DNA from 2 places in the Fructilactobacillus sanfranciscensis genome. Region 1 is predicted to be linked to the other one. Evidence: a T-box and tRNA genes for the amino acid it is inferred to sense, from the RefSeq annotation. Region 1 holds a T-box; the other holds one or more tRNA genes.
The links. A T-box is a leader RNA that pairs with one kind of tRNA and senses whether it is charged. The one in region 1 lies ahead of asnS (asparagine--tRNA ligase), so its partner is inferred to be a tRNA-Asn.

Region 1 (4,412 bases):
TGCCACTCAAGCATTTTACATTGGTCGAGGAATTGACTACACAGTTTCACTAGAAGCTGCCTTAAAATTAAAAGAAATTTCATATGTTCATTCTGAAGGATTCGCTTCTGGTGAATTGAAACATGGAACAATTGCTTTAATTGAAGATGGAACTCCAGTTATAGGAATTATTACTCAAGGATTCACTGCGGGATTAACTCGGAGTAACTTGATGGAAACCGCAGCTCGTGGTGCTAAGACGTTAACCATTGTGAGAAAGAGTCTTGCACAAGATGATGATACTTTTGTAATTCCCGATGTTGATGAACTATTAACACCACTTCTTAGTGTAATTCCAGCCCAATTATTGGCTTATTATACTAGTTTAAACAAAGGATTGAACGTTGATTTACCGCGAAACCTTGCCAAGAGTGTTACTGTAGAATAGAATTAAGTTTTAAAAAGAGAATTGTGAAAACAATTCTTTTTTTGTAGCAAAATTGAGGTGAATAAAATGAAATTTACAAAACGCAACAAACAAAAAAAGCACGATCGAAAAGAAGAAACTTGGAATAAATTTAAAGACCAACAAAATAAATTAAACGCCAATCGAAAAGGCGTTAAGTCAGTCACTAAACAACATTGGTAAAATAGTGGAGAATTAAATGACAAAAAAGAGTAATGAAACATTAACTTTAATTGAAGAAATTACTAGACTTGATGATAGTAAATACTTAGAAATTAGTAACATGGTGCAAAATGGTCGGGCTGAATTAGCGGCAGAACGAGGTTATATCAAGCAAGTTCGCATTTTACAAATTAATATTCCTCATTCAATTCATGTGATTAATTACGAAAATTATATTAACGAAAATTATGAAATGCCTACGGAAGCTATGACCAAATTCACGGAATGGAAAAAGACTCCTGAAATGGATAAAGAGTTTTCTGCTATTTTACACGAAAACCATATTGGGTAATTTGTGAAACCGTTTTCTTTACCGTACTCGTTGAATATGGGATAATATAAAAAAAGAGTTGGAGGAGTAGCAATGATGATTGAAAAGTTTTTAGTTGGTACATATACTAAACATCAAAGTCAAGGTATCTATCAAATTGAATTAGATACTGACAAAAAAGAATTACAAAATGCTGAATTGGTCGCCAAGGCAGGTTCACCAACTTATGTGGCTGAATCAAAGGCTCATAAAGTTTATGCGATTGATAAAGAACTTAAAAATGATAAAACAGTGGGTGGTTTGTTAGCTTTTGACAGTGCTAACATTCCCTTTAAAGAAATTCAGGATGTAACTGAAGAAGGTAGCAGTCCTGCCTATGTAACTGTCGATGAACTTCATCAGAATGTTTATACGGCTAATTACCATACTGGAAATGTCCACGTTTTTAAAATTAACGATGATGGAACCTTAACTGAAACTGACCGAATTCATGATATTGGGGAAGTTGGTCCCCGTCCTGAACAAGCTAGCGGTCCACATCCTCACTATATTGATTTAACTTATGATAATCGGATTGCGGTTTGTGATCTTGGATTGGATAAGGTTTATCTCTATGATTTATCAGATCAAGGCAAACTTCATTTAGTTAGTGAAACTACAATGGAACCTGGTTTTGGTCCTCGTCACATTCAATTTGTCGAAAAAACTGGTAAAGCATATCTAGTTGGTGAACTTTCAAGTAAGCTAGCTGTCCTTGACTATAATGAAGAAACTGGTGAATTAGCGGTTCAACAAATCGTCTCAACAATTCCGGCAGAATGGACCTCTCATAATGGAGCTGCTGCAATTCGCATTTCTAATGATAATCGCTTTGTCTATGTTTCAAATCGAGGCAATGACAGTTTAGCAGTCTTTGAAATTCAAGAAGATGGAAATGTAAAATTAATTCAATTAATTTCCATTGAAGGTGAATTTCCGCGTGATTTTACTTTCAATAGTGATCAAAAATTTGTGGTAGCAGTTAACCAAAATACTAATAATGCAACCTTGTACCAACGAAATGTTGATACAGGTAAATTAGCGATGATTCAAAAAGGTTTTTCAGTTCCAGAGGGAACTTGTGTAATGCTTAGAAAATAAATTTAAAAGAAGTTATTATCATGGCTGAAAGTGATGTAGAAATTGCAATTCAAGGAAAATTAGACAAAATTTTTGCTGATTATCCCTTAACTCCTCGTTTGGAAATGCTAAAAATTGAAATCAAACGGACATTGATGCAAGATGCTGCTGTAAAGGTTACCGATGGGGCAGAACCCGTCGATGCAGTTCGTGAAGCTTTTCAAGATTTTGGTGATTTACGTCATCAAATTAACGAAGTGCTTTTTACTTCAAATAAATAATTGCAAAATTAAGTTTGGTATTGTATATTTTAAATAAGATAAATATGACAAACAGTGGAATAGTAGCTTAGTTGATTTCTATGTAGCGAGTTAAGGATAGTGAAAGCTTAACTAGATTTCTAAGTGAACAACATCCCAGGTTATTTTGGTTGAAAGGCCAACGGTTGCAGCTCGTTAACGTTGTAAATAAGTTGGTTTATTAATTTAAACAATTTGGGTGGTACCGCGAAGATTTCGTCCCTTGTAGACGGAGTCTTTTTGTTTTGTCAAAAATTAAAGGAGAGATTATCATGAAGGACGTTTTAGTAAAAGATTTATATACTAAGCCACGTGATTTTGGCGATGAATCAATTACCGTTTCTGGTTGGATTCGGACCACAAGATCATCAAAGAAAATTGCGTTTATCGAATTAAACGATGGGACATACATCAAGAATATTCAGGTAATTGCTAAACGAGATGGTTTAGATAATTATGAAGATGTAACTAAATTACCAATTAGTTCAACCTTAAAAGTTACTGGTAAATTAGTTGAAACACCTGATGCTCAACAACCATTTGAATTACATGCAGAAGCAATTGACATTGAAGGGGTGTCAGATCCAGACTTTCCGCTTCAAAAGAAAGCTCATTCACTTGAATATTTAAGAACAATTGCACATTTACGTCCTCGGACAAATACTTTTTATGCGGTCTTTAAGATTCGTTCTTTAGCAGCATTTGCGATTCATGAATACTTACAAAAAAATGGTTTCGTGTACGTTAATACTCCTATCATCACAAGTAGTGATACTGAAGGAGCCGGAGAAATGTTCCGTGTAACGACTTTAGATGATCAAGACACACCTAAAACGGATGATGGTAAAAATGATTACAGTAAAGACTTCTTTGGTGAAGAAACTAATTTAACCGTTAGTGGACAACTTCAAGTTGAACCATTTGCCTTAGCATTTAGAGATGTTTATACTTTTGGGCCAACTTTTAGAGCCGAAGATTCACATACTAAACGTCATGCTGCTGAATTCTGGATGATTGAACCAGAAATGGCTTTTGCTGAACTTCCAGCTGTTTTAGATCGTTCTGAAGGACTTTTGAAGTATGTTGTTCAATACTTATTGGAGAATGCTTCAGAAGACTTACAATTCTTAAATGATAATGTTGACCACGATTTGTTAGATTTACTACACAAAACAGTTGATGAAGATTTTGCGAGAATTACTTATACAAAAGCAATTGAATTATTAGAAAAAGCGGATGTTGACTTTAAATTCCCAGTTAAATGGGGAATTGATTTTAACTCTGAACATGAACAATACTTAGCTGAAAAAGTATTTGGTAAACCAGTTTTCGTTACTGATTACCCACGTGATTTCAAAGCCTTTTACATGCGTGATAATGAAGATGGTAAGACTGTTGCTGCTGTTGATTTACTAGTTCCTCGAATTGGTGAATTAATTGGTGGAAGCCAACGTGAAGAACGTGAAGATGTCTTAGAAGCTAAAATGAAAGAATTTGGGTTACCACGTGAAGAATACGAATGGTACTTAGACCTTCGTAAATATGGTGGAACAAAACACTCTGGTTTTGGAATTGGTTTTGAACGTCTTTTAATGTATGTTACTGGAATGGATAACATTCGTGACGTGATTCCTTATCCTCGAGTTCAAGGTAGTATTAATTTCTAAAAACATTAAAGAACGCAATTTGCGTTCTTTTTTTATGGCTAAAATTATAGTATAATGTAATTTGTAATAATTATAATATAGACTGATTTTGAAAGGGATGTAATTTATGGAAACAAAACACGCGATGAGTCCCTTAACTCGTTTCTTGTTTATTGCAACGATGTTAATTGGAACTTTTACGATGTCCATTAGTCAATCATCGTTATCAACTGCTTATCCAACTTTAATGACTTACTTTGGAGTTTCAGCAGACACGATTCAATGGTTAACGACTGGCTTTATGATTGTCATGTGTATTACGATGCCAATCAGTCCATGGCTATTAAATAATATGAGTTTTAAACGCTTATTTGCCTTAGTATTGATATTATTTGATTTTGGGACTTTAA
Region 2 (4,412 bases), 340 kb from region 1:
TTCTATATCTGAAGTATGTGTTAATAAATGACGAATGGTAACTTTAGGAAATTTCCATTCTGGTAGATAGTTAGTAACTGAATCATCAAGGCCAATTTTACCCTCTTGTAATAGTTGCATAATTACTGGAACAGTTCCCATAACTTTAGTCATTGAAGCAACATCGTATAATTGATTTTGTGGCAAAATTTCTTTCGTTGGTTTCAATTGCTTGTATCCTGCAACGTGATCTTCAACATTCAAACCAGTAATAAATGAATAAGAAGCACCAGGTACAATCTCATCATTTATCATTTGATTAATTAATCCTTTAACCTTTTCAAAACTCATATTTATCACCCCTATTAAACTCATTATAATGGTTTAAAATTAATTATCATAATAAAAAAAGCCGCTAAATAGCGACTTTTCTAACATACTAATATAGTATTGGGCATACGGGATTCGAACCTGTACATTATGGATTCAGAGTCCACTGCCTTACCAGTTTGGCTAATGCCCAATAAATTACATTAATAATCTTACAATGATTAAATAGCCATGTCAATTTGAAATTAACATTGACATAAAACCATTATATTAGTAAAATTAAAACGTTATATCTTTATTGCCCGTTGGTCAAACTGGTTTAAGACGTCGCCCTCTCAAGGCGGAGCTACGAGTTCGAGTCTCGTACGGGTAATTTAATTATCAAATCCTTAACAAAGCCTTAAATTTAGCTTTGTTAGGGATTTTTATTTTGGAAAATCTACACAAACGTTGATATACCGCCTATAATAAGAGTTAATGATAGCTATAAAGGTTTAAAATTAATATAGGAAGAGAACATGTTAGGAAAAACTCATTTGGTATCATCTGAAGCGATATCTTTAACCGCTGTAAATTATTACTCACAAACTAATCATGTAACTGTACCATTAGTGATTACTACCATCATCTTCGCCTCAGTTGGTTTTGGAAGTTTACTTCCCGATGTTGATTCTCGTAATAGTGAATTAAATAAAACTACAATCTTTGGTTTATTTTATAAGCATTTTTTTATTAACGTTAAACATCGTGGATTCACGCACACATTATGGAATGTCTTTCTATTTATGTATATTAGTCTTTTATTGGAATCTAATCATTTTTACATTGCGGTATGTATGTTTGGTATTTCAATTGGAATCCTAATTCACATCATTGAAGATGGATTTTCAGCAAACAAAGTTGATATTTGGTACCCCTTCGTTTTAAAAAATACCAACAAACATAGGCACTTTTTCCATTATAAAGTTGGTGGTTTTATGGAAAAATCGATGTATGTTTTATTTTGGGTATTACTGGTAACATCTTTAAAAAATGCGTACTTAATTTATTTAAATTAATTTAATACAAAATAAAAGCGTGTGGACTAATAGTTCAGGCGCTTTTATTTTGTATTATAAGTTGCACTTAATCTTAAAAAATTTAAATTAAAAAAAGACTTAGTACTAACGTTTTACCGTTATACAAAGTCTTTTAATTATTTAGTTATGCCGAGAGCGGGGGTCGAACCCGCACGATCGCAATGATCACTGGATTTTGAGTCCAGCGCGTCTGCCAATTCCGCCATCTCGGCAAGAGCTTGCTTGATTGTGACAATACTAAGGCGGTAGTCGGATTTGAACCGACGATGAAGGTTTTGCAGACCTCTGCCTTACCACTTGGCTATACCGCCATAAATCATTTGAATCAATTGCCCTCTTCTTGCTTTAAAGCAAGACAATCAAAAGGGCGGTAGATGGGAATCGAACCCACGCGTGTCGGTACCACAAACCGATGTGTTAACCACTTCACCACTACCGCCATAACATCATAAACAGGGATGACAGGAATCGAACCCGCACTAGCGGTTTTGGAGACCGAGGTACTACCGTTATACTACATCCCTATTAAATGGAGGGGAGTGGATTCGAACCACCGAACCCGAAGGAGCGGATTTACAGTCCGCCGCGTTTAGCCAGACTTCGCTACCCCTCCATAAATGGCGCTGGACAGAATCGAACTGCCGACACACGGAGCTTCAATCCGTTGCTCTACCAACTGAGCTACAGAGCCATACCATTTATGTTTATGCTGTTTATTTAATTTTATAGTTGCATGTATAACCTGCAACAACGGTCCGTACGAGACTCGAACTCGTGATCTCCTGCGTGACAGGCAGGCGTCTTAAACCGACTGGACCAACGGACCATATTATAATGGAAGATACAGGGATCGAACCTGTGACCTCCTGCTTGTAAGGCAGATGCTCTCCCAGCTGAGCTAATCTTCCAAAATGACCCGCACGGGATTTGAACCCATGTTACTGCCGTGAAAGGGCAGTGTCTTAACCACTTGACCAGCGGGTCATATTAATAAATTTCTTACGGAGAGTGAGGGATTCGAACCCTCGAAACAGACGTTCATCCGTTTACATCATTTCCAATGATGCTCCTTCGGCCAGCTCGGACAACTCTCCATAATACTACTCCGACAGGCGGGCTCGAACCGTCGACAACCTGATTAACAGTCAGGTGCTCTACCAACTGAGCTATGTCGGAATGAAAACTAAAAATTAATTGCCCTATCAGACAACTACATAATAATAACACGATAAGCGATATAACGTCAAGAAATAATTTAAAATTAATCATCAAAATCATTTCTCAATCTCCCTTACCGGCATTAATAATATTACCAGTAAAGATTAAAAGCGTCAATATCTTTTTCAATTAAATTTAATCAATTTTAAAGTTTTATCGTTTCAATTGTTTGATAGAATATAAGTATTGCATAAAACACATTATGAACGGAGATTTATAACTAATATGAGTACATTGATTGATTTTGTTTTACACATCGATAAGCATCTAATTACCATTGTTAATAATTTTGGTGATTGGACCTATCTAATTTTATTTCTAATAATATTGGTAGAAACCGGTGCCGTGATTCTTCCGTTTCTTCCGGGAGACTCACTTCTCTTTGCTGCAGCTGCTTTAGCAGCTAATCCTAAATACGGACTAAACATTTGGATTTTTATAATTTTATTTCTAATTGCTTCGGTAAGTGGTGATTCATTAAACTTCTTTATCGGTAAGAAAATAGGAATGGCAATTACCGAAAACCGCTTTCTTAGTAAATTTATTAAGAAAAAGGATTTCGATCATGCTAGAACTTTCTTTGATAAATATGGAGCGGTTGCAATTTTTATCGCGCGTTTTATGCCAATTGTAAGAACTTTCGCCCCATTCGTTGCCGCAAGTAGCGATTACAAATATAGTAAGTTTATCAAATACAACTTAACTGCTTGTATTGCATGGGTTACCCTTTGCTGTGGTGGTGGTTATTTCTTTGGAAATATTCCCTTTGTACAAAAGCATTTCTCAATTGTAGTAATTTCAATCATCTTCATTTCACTTATTCCAGTCATCATTGGAATAATCAAAAGTCACCTAAATAGTAAAAACGAACAAGCCTAATGCTTGTTCGTTTTTATTTGTAATTTGCCATAACCATAAAAACCAATTAATAATAAAAACACTAAACCAAACCACACTGCAAAACAACATAAAAAATATTGATCCGGTAATACATTAATTATCGGATCTTTTTTTGGACTAAAGACCCAGTTATGATTAGGAAAAATCATTTCGTGTAAATAGATAAAAATATCATTAAAATCGATTAAACAAATTAACATTAATAACCATAAAATAATCATGGTACGTTTTAAATAATCAGTTAATTTCCAAAGTTCTCGTTGAATAATTTTTTTATACCAAGTAATTATCAAATAAAGAGTGCTTAACGCTAAAATTAGATAATCAAGCATAACTAACTTACGTACATCCGTAAAATGCTCATACGCACCTTTAGATAAGTGATAAGGGGTTAAATTCATGCCATTAATAAATGGATCCTGAATAAAATCCGTCATCACTTTCAAATTATGTAGCAAAACATTTAGTGAAACATGATATTTATCATTCAAATCTAAATATTTAATCACAATCCCATAAATGAAATTTGCATTGATAACCAAAAAAGTACTCATAGTGATTGAAAATAAAATAATCATCATTAAAAGCACGTAATCACGTTTATTATAAAATCCATTCATCAAAATTATCAATCTCATTCGTTGGTTTATTTGGTAATTTAGCAACTTCATCCCGTTTAGAAACACCAGAATAAACTAATAGAGTGTCGACACCCGCTTTAATTCCTGCAGCAATATCAGTATCATAATTATCCCCTACCATCACAACTTCATCTTTTTGTAATCCCATCCGTTTTACCGCATTATTCACGATTAAATCATTGGGCTTTCCAATAATAAAGGGATTAGTATGAGTGGCGTAACGGACAGAATCAATAATTGCTCCAGCACTGGGAATCATACCTTG

Region 2: it encodes a tRNA-Asn, which carries the amino acid that the T-box ahead of asnS (asparagine--tRNA ligase) is inferred to sense. The anticodon was not compared.

The regions. Positions count from the first base shown of each region.
Region 1 is NZ_CP118925.1:555,642-560,053, forward strand. Features, by position in the region: gene glmS (glutamine--fructose-6-phosphate transaminase (isomerizing)) at 1-427, shown strand, start outside; gene PY770_RS02820 (hypothetical protein) at 494-628, shown strand; gene PY770_RS02825 (hypothetical protein) at 645-959, shown strand; gene PY770_RS02830 (lactonase family protein) at 1,035-2,078, shown strand; gene PY770_RS02835 (hypothetical protein) at 2,099-2,338, shown strand; T-box leader at 2,379-2,583, shown strand; gene asnS (asparagine--tRNA ligase) at 2,629-4,023, shown strand; gene PY770_RS02845 (MFS transporter) at 4,130-4,412, shown strand, end outside.
Region 2 is NZ_CP118925.1:891,342-895,753, forward strand. Features, by position in the region: gene PY770_RS04465 (serine hydrolase domain-containing protein) at 1-330, opposite strand, end outside; tRNA gene PY770_RS04470 (tRNA-Gln) at 430-502, opposite strand; tRNA gene PY770_RS04475 (tRNA-Glu) at 609-682, shown strand; gene PY770_RS04480 (metal-dependent hydrolase) at 828-1,367, shown strand; tRNA gene PY770_RS04485 (tRNA-Leu) at 1,516-1,600, opposite strand; tRNA gene PY770_RS04490 (tRNA-Cys) at 1,629-1,699, opposite strand; tRNA gene PY770_RS04495 (tRNA-His) at 1,755-1,827, opposite strand; tRNA gene PY770_RS04500 (tRNA-Trp) at 1,842-1,912, opposite strand; tRNA gene PY770_RS04505 (tRNA-Tyr) at 1,919-2,001, opposite strand; tRNA gene PY770_RS04510 (tRNA-Phe) at 2,007-2,079, opposite strand; tRNA gene PY770_RS04515 (tRNA-Asp) at 2,140-2,214, opposite strand; tRNA gene PY770_RS04520 (tRNA-Val) at 2,224-2,296, opposite strand; tRNA gene PY770_RS04525 (tRNA-Glu) at 2,301-2,372, opposite strand; tRNA gene PY770_RS04530 (tRNA-Ser) at 2,391-2,482, opposite strand; tRNA gene PY770_RS04535 (tRNA-Asn) at 2,492-2,564, opposite strand; gene PY770_RS04540 (VTT domain-containing protein) at 2,832-3,485, shown strand; gene PY770_RS04545 (TIGR01906 family membrane protein) at 3,482-4,126, opposite strand; gene PY770_RS04550 (TIGR01457 family HAD-type hydrolase) at 4,110-4,412, opposite strand, start outside.